3 regions of the Streptomyces sp. NPDC059355 genome follow, and region 1 is predicted to be linked to each of the others. Evidence: riboswitches for the same ligand, from Rfam matches in the RefSeq annotation. Region 1 holds a riboswitch; each other region holds the start of a gene.
The links. Region 1 has a riboswitch for cyclic di-AMP ahead of ACFXGI_RS29265 (transglycosylase family protein). Riboswitches for the same ligand answer to the same signal wherever they lie in the genome.
Positions count from the first base shown of each region.

Region 2: another riboswitch for cyclic di-AMP. It lies ahead of ACFXGI_RS10115 (peptidoglycan DD-metalloendopeptidase family protein); the one in region 1 lies ahead of ACFXGI_RS29265 (transglycosylase family protein).
Region 3: another riboswitch for cyclic di-AMP. It lies ahead of ACFXGI_RS25120 (M23 family metallopeptidase); the one in region 1 lies ahead of ACFXGI_RS29265 (transglycosylase family protein).

Region 1 covers NZ_JBHYXN010000038.1:59,928-63,828, reverse strand. Annotated here, with positions in the region: gene ACFXGI_RS29275 (cytochrome P450) at 1-426, shown strand, start outside; gene ACFXGI_RS29270 (transglycosylase family protein) at 529-1,548, shown strand; cyclic di-AMP (ydaO/yuaA leader) riboswitch at 1,831-2,001, shown strand; gene ACFXGI_RS29265 (transglycosylase family protein) at 2,004-2,702, shown strand; gene eno (phosphopyruvate hydratase) at 2,968-3,901, shown strand, end outside.
Region 2 covers NZ_JBHYXN010000008.1:18,216-22,116, forward strand. Annotated here, with positions in the region: gene ACFXGI_RS10105 (MBL fold metallo-hydrolase) at 1-59, opposite strand, end outside; gene ACFXGI_RS10110 (SGNH/GDSL hydrolase family protein) at 230-1,012, opposite strand; gene ACFXGI_RS10115 (peptidoglycan DD-metalloendopeptidase family protein) at 1,179-2,159, opposite strand; cyclic di-AMP (ydaO/yuaA leader) riboswitch at 2,164-2,372, opposite strand; gene ACFXGI_RS10120 (tyrosine-protein phosphatase) at 2,651-3,469, shown strand; gene ACFXGI_RS10125 (aspartate aminotransferase family protein) at 3,498-3,901, opposite strand, start outside.
Region 3 covers NZ_JBHYXN010000028.1:69,736-73,636, reverse strand. Annotated here, with positions in the region: gene ACFXGI_RS25130 (M16 family metallopeptidase) at 1-63, shown strand, start outside; gene ACFXGI_RS25125 (M16 family metallopeptidase) at 84-1,451, shown strand; cyclic di-AMP (ydaO/yuaA leader) riboswitch at 1,636-1,795, shown strand; gene ACFXGI_RS25120 (M23 family metallopeptidase) at 1,808-2,602, shown strand; gene ACFXGI_RS25115 (GntR family transcriptional regulator) at 2,781-3,446, shown strand; gene ACFXGI_RS25110 (HPr family phosphocarrier protein) at 3,668-3,901, opposite strand, start outside.

The DNA.
Region 1 (3,901 bases):
GCCGGCGAGAGCGGCCTGCTGGAGACCGGCATCGAGGAGCTGCTGCGCTACGACGGGCCCGTCGAGCTGGCCACCTGGCGGTTCGCCACCGAGCCGCTGACCCTCGGCGGCCAGGACGTCGCGGCCGGCGATCCCGTGCTCGTCGTCCTCGCCGCGGCCGACCGGGACCCCGAGCGGTTCGCCGATCCGGACACCCTCGACCTCTCCCGTACCGACAACCAGCACCTCGGATACGGGCACGGAATCCACTACTGCCTGGGTGCTCCGCTCGCACGACTTGAGGGACAGACGGCGCTTGCGACTTTGCTGACGCGTCTGCCGGATCTGGAACTCGCTGTTCCGCCCAACGAGCTTCGCTGGCGCGGGGGTCTGATCATGCGTGGCCTGCGCACCCTTCCCGTGAAGTTCACAGCCCGAAACCCCTGAACGTCAGCTGACCGCAAGTCAGCCCCCGTCAAGAGTTGTTACTCGCGTGCTAAGAAGGCTAGGTTCTGCCGTTACCCAGTCGTTATGCGAAAGGTGCAGCTCATGCGTTCCGGGAACGGCCGCCACAGACGCCCCCGCCAGGTACCCGCGATAGTCGTCACCGCCGGAGTCACCGGTTCCGCGTTGGCCCTGCCGCTGCTCGCCGCCACCGGCGCGAGCGCAGCCGAGACCTCCACGTGGGACAAGGTCGCCGAGTGCGAGAGCGGCGGCTCCTGGAGCGCCAACTCCGGCAGCGGGTCCTACGGCGGACTTTCGTTCACGCAGGAGGAGTGGAAGGCCTCGGGCGGCCTGGAGTTCGCCGAGCGCCCCGACCTCGCCAGCCGTTCGCAGCAGATCGCCGTCGCCGAGCGCGTGCTGGGCACCCGGGGCGCCCAGGCGTTCGGGCACTGCTCGGAGTCGGCCGGACTGACCCAGCAGGGCCCCGCGGCGACCGTGGACCCGGGCCTGCCCGGCACGCTCGCCCCGATCGCTCCGAGCGCCTCGCGCCCCGACGACTCGGTCCCGGCCGGCGGTTCCGGCGCGAAGGCGCACGACTTCGGCGCCCCCACCCCGGCTCCGGCCCCGGTCTTCACGCTTCCGCCGGCGCCGCTCGCGCCCAGCAGCGGACTGCCCGTCATGCCCGACCCGGACGTGCCGTCCACCTCGCCGACCGCCCCGGTGCTCCCGGGCACCCCCGGCGACCCGACGACCCCGGGCACCCCGACCGCGCCCGCCGACCCGACGGCCCCGGGGAACCCGACCGCGCCCGGCACCCCGACGGACCCGACCGCTCCCACCGCCCCCGCGGCCCCGGGCACCCCGGGTGCCACCACCGACCCGGCGGGCATCCCGGACCCCTCCGGCACCGGTAAGCACCGCGGTACGGCCGCTCTTGAGGCGCCCGTCACCTCTCGCGCGGCGTCGGATCCCTCGTACACGGTCCAGGCGGGCGACAGTCTGGCGACCATCGCCTCCGCCAAGGGGGTCAAGGGCGGCTGGAACGCGCTCTACCAGGCCAACGAGCAGGTCATCGGCAAGGACGCCAATCTGATCACGCCTGGTCAAAATCTGGATCTAAGTTAAAAACAGCGGCACTTCGGACACCCGGAAAGGGCTGAATGTCCGTTATCTGCAAGTGAGACATGTGTCTCTTCCGGTCAACTGGCGTGTCCCGCCTGGAGCCTTCTGCAAACCCCGCCCTCACCTGCGCAAATGCACGTAAGGAGGGCGCAAGTAGGGGCCGTTTCTCCCCGGTGTTCCTCGTTGAACATCGGGGAGAGACCTGTCTACCTTCTGAGTCGCCCGCCACCGCGGGCTCCTTCGACCGCATCGCCGAATCCTGCCGGCGGACGGAGGGAACAGTCGTCGCGTCAAGCGCCGAAGGCAGGAGCGGGGGAACCAAGGTAGGTGCCGGGACCGGCCGTTGAGAGACGGCAAGGAAACGGCTAGGGGTTAAGTCGTGCGCCACGTCGCACGGCCGGGCACTCATCAGCCCGAACCCGACAGCTCACCTCGTAGGCGTCGGTGAGGAGAACTCCATGCTGAATTCCGGCAAGGGCAAGCACCGCCGCGCCTCCAAGGCCGTTCGCATCGTCACGCTCGCCGGTGTCACCGGTGTCGTCGTCGCCGCCCCCCTGATGGCGGCCGGCTCGGCCTCCGCCGCCACCGCGGGCGAGTGGGACCGCGTCGCGCAGTGCGAGTCCGGCGGCAACTGGTCCATCAACACGGGCAACGGCTACTACGGCGGCCTGCAGTTCTCGTCCTCGACGTGGGCCGCGTACGGCGGCAAGGCGTACGCCGCGCAGGCCAACCAGGCCTCCAAGTCGCAGCAGATAGCCATCGCCGAGAAGGTCCTCAAGGGCCAGGGCAAGGGCGCGTGGCCGTCCTGCGGCGTCGGCCTCTCCAACTCCTCTTACACCGGCGGTGGTACGACCGACACCCCGAAGAAGACGGAGACGAAGACCGAGACCAAGAAGACCCAGCCGAAGAAGACCGAGCCGAAGAAGGAGACCAAGCGCGAGACCCCCGCGCCGGTCACCCGCTCCGAGCGCGCCGAGGCCGCCCCGGCCGTGAAGACCGGCAACGGCTCGTACGAGGTCAAGCCCGGCGACACCCTGGGCACCATCGCCGAGGCCAACGGCGTCAAGGGTGGCTGGGAGAAGCTCTTCGAGCTCAACAAGGACATCGTCTCGGACGCCGACCTGATCTTCCCGGGTCAGAAGCTGAAGCTCAGCTGAATCCTGCAGTGACAACCGCGGCCGCCCGAGCGGCGCCGCGGCAGCCCGACCGCCCGGCGCGTCTTCCCCTCACGCGCCGGGCGGCGGCGTTTGTGCCGGTGGTCGAGATCCCTATGTACCGGAAGACGGGTATTCGGGCCCTTTTTCGTCCCAGGGGGCGGGCGGTCGGCCGGCCCAGTGCCCGGAGCCGGTTAGGCTCTAGGCGGCGGGGCCATCCCACGGCCCGACATGCCACCGCACACCCAGCGTCACATCCCAGAAGGAGATGCTCGTGCCGTCCATCGACGTCGTCGTAGCCCGGGAAATCCTGGACTCCCGAGGCAACCCCACGGTCGAGGTCGAGGTGGGCCTCGACGATGGCAGCACCGGCCGTGCTGCAGTTCCGTCCGGCGCCTCCACCGGTGCCTTCGAGGCCGTTGAGCTCCGCGACGGTGACCCCAACCGTTACATGGGCAAGGGTGTCGAGAAGGCCGTCCTCGCCGTCATCGAGCAGCTCGGCCCGGAGCTCGTCGGCTACGACGCCACCGAGCAGCGCCTGATCGACCAGGCCATGATCGACCTGGACGCCACCGAGAACAAGGGCTCCCTCGGCGCCAACGCCATCCTCGGCGTCTCCCTGGCCGTCGCGCACGCCGCGTCCGAGGCCTCGGACCTCCCGCTCTTCCGCTACCTCGGCGGCCCGAACGCGCACCTGCTGCCCGTTCCGATGATGAACATCCTCAACGGCGGGTCGCACGCAGACTCCAACGTGGACATCCAGGAGTTCATGATCGCCCCGATCGGCGCGGAGTCCTTCTCCGAGGCCCTTCGCTGGGGTGCCGAGGTCTACCACACCCTCAAGAAGGTCCTGCACACCAAGGGCCTCTCCACCGGTCTCGGTGACGAGGGCGGCTTCGCGCCGAACCTGGAGTCCAACCGCGCCGCGCTCGACCTCATCGTCGAGGCCATCAAGCAGGCCGGCTACGTCCCGGGCAAGGACATCGCGCTCGCGCTCGACGTCGCCGCGTCCGAGTTCTACAAGGACGGCAAGTACGAGTTCGAGGGCCAGTCCCGCTCGGCCGCCGAGATGACCGAGTACTACGAGGAGCTCGTCTCCGCGTACCCGCTCGTCTCCATCGAGGACCCGCTGTTCGAGGACGACTGGGCCGGCTGGAAGACCATCACCGACCGCATCGGCTCCAAGGTGCAGATCGTCGGCG
Region 2 (3,901 bases), on a different contig from region 1:
CCGAAGGCTTCGGGCCGCAAGGCGCGCAGCCGAGGACGCAGGGGACGGGAGCCGGTCAAAGCGCCTCCTGGGAGGGTGGGGCGGATGGTCGTGAGGCCGTAGGGAATACCGGTCTACCACCATGCCAACGCGCACCGGCCTCGAAGGATTCCGCCGCGCGCCCCCGTTCTCGCGCCGCCTCCACGACCGCCCCCGCCGGCCCGTTCCCCCCGGACCCGCCCCCTGCGCGCTACAGCGGCAGCAGGTCCGGACGCTTCGCCTCCACGTGGTCCCCCGAGGACTCCCCGCGCAGCCGCCGTCCGATCCACGGCACCAGGTACTCCCGGGCCCACTGGATGTTGTCCCGGGTCACGTCCACCGAGCCGCGCGGCTGTTGGGGCGGCCACGGCTGGTCGGGATCGGCCGGCACCTCCAGCCCCAGTACCTGGGCGGCGCGCAGCGCGACCCGGGTGTGCCCCTCCGGTGAGAGGTGCAGCCGGTCGTCGTCCCATGCCCGCCGGTCCTGTACGGACTTCAGCGACCACAGGTCGAGCACCGGGCAGTCGTACCGGTCGGCGATGGCGCGCACGTGCGCGCTGTACGTCGCCACCTTGCCCCGCAGGTGCTTGAGGACCGGAACGCCGCGGGTGTCGAAGCCCGTGGTGATCATGACCCGGCCGACCGCTCCGGTGAGGTCGGCGACCGCCGCCTCGAACCGCTCCGCCACGTCGTCCGGGTCGCTGCCGGGCCGGATGATGTCGTTCCCGCCCGCGCAGAAGCTCACCAGGTCGGGTGCGAGCTCCTTGGCCCGCGGGACCTGCTCGGCCACGATCTGGTCGAGGAGGCGCCCCCGCACGGCCAGGTTCGCGTACCGGAATTCGTTTTCCTCGCGCTGATCGGCCAGGAGTACGGCCAGTCGGTCCGCCCAGCCGAGAAAGGTCTCCCCGGGTCCCGGGTCCCCCACACCCTCGGTGAAGCTGTCCCCGATCGCCGCGTACGAGCCGATGGTCTTGAGTGTCGTCGTCGCTGCCACGAGAACACATCCTTCACCCCGGTGCGTGACCTACGCCACCGTAGGCAGGGGTTGACGGACCGTGATCTATACCACCCGGTCGGTACGGAATAACAGCGCGTGAGGCCGGGACCCCCCTCGGGTCCCGGCCTCACGTGTCCGACTGCCTCTCCGACGGCGGGAGCCGTCAGATGCTCACACCCTTCGAGCGGAGGTAGGCCAGCGGGTCGATGTCCGAGCCGTAGGACGGCCCGGTGCGGATCTCGAAGTGCAGGTGCGGGCCGGTCGAGTTGCCGGTGGAGCCGGAGAGGCCGATGGTCTGGCCGCCGGTGACGCTCTGGCCGACCGAGACGGAGAGCTGGGACAGGTGGCCGTACTGGGAGTACTTGCCGTCCGCGTGCCGGATGACGACCTCGTTGCCGTACGCACCGCCCCAGCCCGCGGAGACCACGGTGCCCGCGCCGACGGCACGGACGGTGGTGCCGGAGCTCGCGATGAAGTCGACACCGGTGTGGTAACCGCTGGACCACATGGCGCCGGGGGTCTTGTACGGGGTGGAGATGCCGCCACCGCCGACGGGGGCGACGAAGCCGGCGGCGCTCACCGCGGCGGCGGACTTGACGGCGGTGCTCTTCTTGGCGGGAGCGGCGGCGGGGGCAGGGGCCGGCGCGGCGTCCGCGGAGCCCTTCGCCTTCGAGGCCGGGTCCGCAGCCGAGGCCGCGGCCGAGGACTTCTTCGCCGGGGCCGGGGCCGCCTTCCGCGCGGGAGCCTCGCCCTTCGCGGCGAGGGTCAGCTTCAGCCCGGGGTGGATCAGCGAGGGGTCGGCGCCGACGGCCTCGCGGTTGTCGGCGTACAGCTGCTGCCAGCCGCCCGAGAGGTGGCGGTCCTGGGCGATCTTGGAGAGGTAGTCCCCCGGCACGACCGTGTAGACGGCCGAAGTGGCGGGAGAGCCCTGCGCGACAGCGGCGGGCGCGGCCTGCGGCGCCGCCGGAAGCTGCGGCGCCTGCACGGGTGCGGCGGCGGGCGCGGCGGCCGGGGCTCCGGCCGCCTGGGCGCCGGCGGCACCCAGCAGCGGCAGCGCGAGGGCCGCACCGCCGGTGCCCGCGACGGCGAAGCCGCGCGCCACGGAACGGGACTTGGGACGTCGGTGCTTACCCTTTGCAGGCATGGCGAATTCCTCTCCGTCGCCTGCGAGGTGAGCTGTCGGGTTCGGACTGGAGATGTCCGGCCGTCCGTGAACAGAACATGAACGGCTTCACCCCGAGCTGTTCCGATGCGAATGATCGGGAACAGCGGCCTACCTGGTTCCCCCGCTCCTGCCGCGCGCGTGAATAGTCGGGTGCGGTTTCCGGACGGCGGCAGGATTCGGCGGTCCATCCGGATCGATCGCGAAGGTAATCGAGTTGAGCCACACCGAACAAGCCACGAATTTCCTGACGGATTCACAGAACCGGGAATCCACCGGAATTCCGGTCACCCTCCGTCCATTCCCCGGCACCAACAACCCCTCCGGCCGGGCCATTCGACTTTGACGATCAGGCACTCACGGTCACCGTATGATCTGGCTCACGGGGCCGTGCCCGATCTCGCCTCCGGTTATGGCAAGTTGGCCCCAAGTAGTGTAATTCGGACACGCCACGACGATGCGGAGGAGTTCCCGTGACCCAGCAGATACCCCGGCCCCCGCGGACGGAGCCCGTACCGGAGCCCGAGCTCTCGGAAGTGCGCAACTTCCGTGACGTGGGCGGCCTCCCAACCACCGACGGGCGGAGGGTCAAGCCGGGAAAACTGTTCCGTAGCGGACATCTGGCACATGCCACCGAAACCGATGCAGAATTCCTCGCGTCGCTCGGTCTGCACACCATCTTCGACTTCCGCAACAACGCCGACCACGCTTTGGAGGGGCCCGACGTCGAGCTCCCCGGCGTACGGAACGTCAACATCCCGCTGTCGGATCCGGCCGACGGCAAGGAATTCTGGAAGATGGTCCGCGACGGCGACGTCGAGCAGCTCCGCGGGCTCCTCGGCGACGGAAAGGCCGCCGACCGGATGGCCAACTCGTACCGCACGATGATCGAGAAGCGCACCGCCGAGCACGGCCGGGTCCTGCACGCCCTCGCCGAGGACAGCGTTCCGGCGCTCATGCACTGCGCGGCAGGCAAGGACCGGGCCGGCCTGTCGATCGCCGTCACCCTGCTCGCGCTGGGCGTCGGGCGGGAGGCGATCGTGGTGGACTACCTGGAGTCCAACGCCCCGCACCGCCGCTACCGCGTGCGCCGCGGCAGCGATGCGCCCGAGGCCCGCTCCCCCGAGGTGATGGAACTGCTCTCGCCGCTGTTCGACGCCCGCGCCGAGTACCTGACGGCCGCCTTCGACGCCATCGACGGACACTGGGGCGGGGTCGACCGGTACCTCGCCGAGGGCCTCGGACTCACGGCCGAGACCCTCGGCCGGCTGCGGGACCGGCTGCTCGACTGAGCCGGCCCCCGCGATGAGGAGCAGGCCGTCAGCCGCCGCCGACGGCCTGCTTCACCAGTGTCCTGCCGAAGTCCCACATCAGGGCGCCCCCGCCGTGCGCCTCGTCCATGACCTCGCGGAAGGCCGAGACGAACCGGTCGACGTCCCCCTCGTCCACGATCAGCGGCGGGATGAGCTTGATGACCTCCAGGTGGTCGCCCGACACCTGCGTCAGGATCCGGTGCTTCTGCAGCAGCGGCACCACGACCATCTGTGCGAAGAGCCCCTTGCGGGCCGCCTGGAGCATGGTCCACCGGCTGCGCAGCCCGAGCGAGGACGGCCGCCCGAACTCGATGCCGATCATCAGGCCACGCCCGCGCACCTCGTGGAGCAGCTCGTACTCGTCCACGAGTGCCGCGAGCCGCCCGCGCAGCAGGTCGCCCGTCGCGCGCG
Region 3 (3,901 bases), on a different contig from region 1:
GCGGAAGCCGGGGAAGCGGACGAGGCCGACGTGAACGACGAGAACGAAGGGGCGGAGCAGTGAGCGACACCGCAGCCGTCACGATGACCTTCCACCCGCAGCCCCAGGCCGGCGAGGCCCGGCCGTGGGCCTTCCCGGCCCCCGAGCGCGGCTCGCTGCCCAACGGCCTGACCGTGCTGCGCTGCCACCGCCCCGGGCAGCAGGTCGTCGCCGTCGAGGTGAACCTCGCCGCCCCGCTGGACGCCGAGCCCCAGGGCCTGGACGGCGTGGCGACCATCATGGCCCGCGCGCTGTCCGAGGGAACCGACAAGCACTCCGCCGAGGAGTTCGCGGCCGAGCTGGAGCGCTGCGGCGCCACGCTCGACGCGCACGCCGACCACCCGGGCCTGCGGGTCTCGCTGGAGGTCCCGGCCTCCCGCCTGCACAAGGCGCTCGGCCTGGTGGCCGAGGCGCTGCGCGCGCCCGCCTTCGCCGACGGCGAGGTCGACCGGCTGGTGCGCAACCGGCTCGACGAGATCCCGCACGAGCTGGCCAACCCGCAGCGCCGGGCCGCCAAGGAGCTCTCCCGGCAGCTCTTCCCGCCGACCCTGCGGATGTCCCGGCCGCGCCAGGGCACCGAGGAGACGGTCGCCCGGATCGACTCCGCGGCCGTACGCGCCTTCTACGAGGCCCACGTACGGCCCGCCACCGCCACCGCGGTGGTCGTCGGCGACCTGACCGGCATCGACCTGGACGCCGTCCTGGGGGACACCCTGGGCGCCTGGACCGGCAACTTCGCCGAGCCGCTCCCGGTCCCGCCGGTCACCGCCGACGACACCGGCCGCGTGGTCATCGTGGACCGGCCCGGCGCGGTCCAGACGCAGCTGCTCATCGGCCGGATCGGGCCGGACCGGCACGACCGGGTCTGGGCGGCGCAGGTGCTCGGCACGTACTGCCTGGGCGGCACCCTCACCTCGCGCCTGGACAAGGTGCTGCGCGAGGAGAAGGGCTACACGTACGGCGTGCGCGCCTTCGGCCAGGTGCTGCGCTCCACGGCCGACGGCAAGGGCGCCTCGATGCTCGCCATCAGCGGCTCGGTGGACACCCCCAACACCGGCCCGGCGCTCGACGACCTCTTGAAGGTGCTCCGCACCCTCGCGGAGGGCGGCCTGACCGACGCCGAACGGGACGTGGCGGTGCAGAACTTGGTGGGCGTGGCCCCGCTGAAGTTCGAGACGGCCGCGGCCGTCGCCGGCACGCTCGCCGACCAGGTCGAGCAGGAGCTCCCGGACGACTACCAGTCGCAGTTGTACGCGCAGCTGGCCCAGACGGGAACGGTGGAGGCGACTTCGGCGGTCCTGGCCGCCTTCCCGGTGGACCGCCTGGTCACGGTCCTGGTGGGGGACGCGGCACAGATCGAGGAGCCGGTTCGGGCGCTCGGTCTCGGTGAGGTCTCCGTCGTCACCAACTGACGGACATTTCAAGGGGCTCCGGCGGCTTGTCCGCCGGGGCCCCTTTTGTCTGTTTCGTGGAGAGGTTGCTCGTATGGGGTGTGGCGTATGCAACAAAAACGCGTGTGTGTTTGGCGATTGACTGATGATCCGCCTAGCGTCGGCCGTGCTGTCCGTCAGTTGTACCCGCCGCATCCGCGGCACCGGGCAGCGATCGCCGAGTCCCCGTCAGGCGCGAGCCTGGGGAGCCGGGGACCCACATGTGTCCCTGGGGTGAATCGGACCGCCTCGTCAGAGGGGGCCCGTAGGAGACCTTCCTGCTCCGAACCCGTCAGCTAACCCGGTAGGCGAGAAGGAAGGAAAGGATCAGCCCCTTCATGGCGTTTGGCAGTCGTGCCGCCGGTAAGCACCGTGGTTCCAGTCGTCTGAGCCGCAAGACCGCCGGTTACGCCGGCATAGCCGCCCTCGCCACCACCGGTGTCGTCGGCTCCCTCGCAGGCCCGGCGTTCGCCGCGTCGGACAAGGCCCCCTCCATGGAGGACACCGGCCTGAACGCCGTCGTGACGGCCGAGGACCTTCCGGGGCAGATCGAGGCCCAGGCCGATGCCCAGGAGCACGCGGCCGAGGCCGCGGCCCTCAAGGCGAAGGCGGAGGCCGACGCGAAGGCGCGCGCCGCCGAGGCCCGGCAGAAGGCCGAGGAGAAGGCGAAGGCCGAGCGCGAGGCCGCCGAGCGTGCCGCACGCGAGGAGGAGCGCAAGCGCCTCAACACCTTCGTCGCCCCCGTCGACGAGTCCTACATCAGCACCCAGTGGCACGCGGGCGGCGGCATGTGGTCCTCCGGCAGCCACACCGGCATCGACTTCCACGCGGCCTCGGGCACCACGGTGCACGCGGTCGGCCTCGGCACCGTGGTCGAGGCGGGCTGGGGCGGCGCGTACGGCAACAACGTCGTCATCAAGCACGCCGACGGCACGTACACGCAGTACGGCCACATGTCCTCGCTGAGCGTCTCCGTCGGCGACCAGGTCGCCGCCGGCCAGCAGATCGGCCTGTCGGGCTCCACCGGCAACTCCAGCGGCCCGCACCTGCACTTCGAGGCCCGTACCGGTGCCCAGTACGGCTCGGACATCGACCCGGTCGCGTACCTGCGCCAGCACGGCGTCAACGTCTGACCCGCAGCACTCCACCGAAGGCCCCGGCTCCCCGAGCCGGGGCCTTCGTGTTGGCCGTAAACCTCCGCTATTCACGCCCGCACTCGGAATTTATCGCGTAGTGCAATAGAGTCCCCGTACGATCGGGATACGGTCGCGGCAATGGCGTCGGCAGTCGGAAATAGGCGGAGGTCCGGACTTGCGTATTCCTGCGCACGCGGTATGCACGGCAATCCGCGAAGACATCGTCTCAGGGGTCTTCGAACCGGGTGCCCGGCTGACCGAGGAACTGCTGGCCCGCCGGTACGGCGTCTCCCGCGTCCCCGTCCGCGAGGCGCTGCGGACCCTGGAGTCCGAGGGCTTCGTCACCACCCGCCGGCACGCGGGCGCCTGCGTCGCCGAGCCCACCGAGCAGGAGGCGGCCGACCTCCTGGAGCTGCGGCTGCTGCTGGAGCCGCTGGCGGCGGCCCGCGCGGCCCGGCGGCGTACCGAGGGCCACCTCAAGGTGCTGCGCGGGCTGGTCAGGCTGGGCCAGGAGCGGGCCAGACGGGGCCAGGGGGAGGATCTGCGGTCCCTGGGCGGCTGGTTCCACGAGACCCTCGCACAGGCCTCCGGCAGCCCCGGGCTGATCGCGCTGCTCACGCAGATGCGGCACAAGGTCGCCTGGATGTACGCCGTGGAGGCGCCGGCCCGGCCCGTGGACTCCTGGGCGGAGCACGGCGCGATCGTGGACGCCGTCGCGCGCGGGGACGCCGAGCGGGCCCGGGCGCTGGCGGCGATGCATGCGGAGCGCGCGGCGGGGGCGCACCGGCTGCGGGTGAGGACTTCGCAACATGCCGTAAACATGTCGAGCGGCCCGCATTAACAAAAGGCGCGTATCAAAGAGTGAGAGCGTCTTGAGGAATAAAGGCGGCTTGAAAAGCAGGGGCGGCTCGACGGGCGGGGGCTGCGGTTGAATTCCCGCCGCATATCCGCTCGTCCTGTACGCGTGCGCTGAATTCCCGAATGCGGCGGAACGGAGAAGCCGCGGCCACCGGAATGCCGGTGGCCGCGGCTTCTTCGTGCACCCGGGGTGAACCCGAAGGGTCAGACGGTCTCGGGGAGCTCCTCGAGGCCCTCGGTGACCAGCTTCGCGAGGCGGTCCAGCGCCACCTCGGCGCCCTCGGCGTCGGACGCGAGGATGATCTCCTCGCCGCCCTGCGCACCCAGGCTCAGCACCGCGAGCATGGACGCGGCGTTGACGGGGTTCCCGTCGGCCTTCGCGATGGTCACCGGGACGCCGGAAGCGGTCGTCGCGCGGACGAAGATCGAGGCGGGACG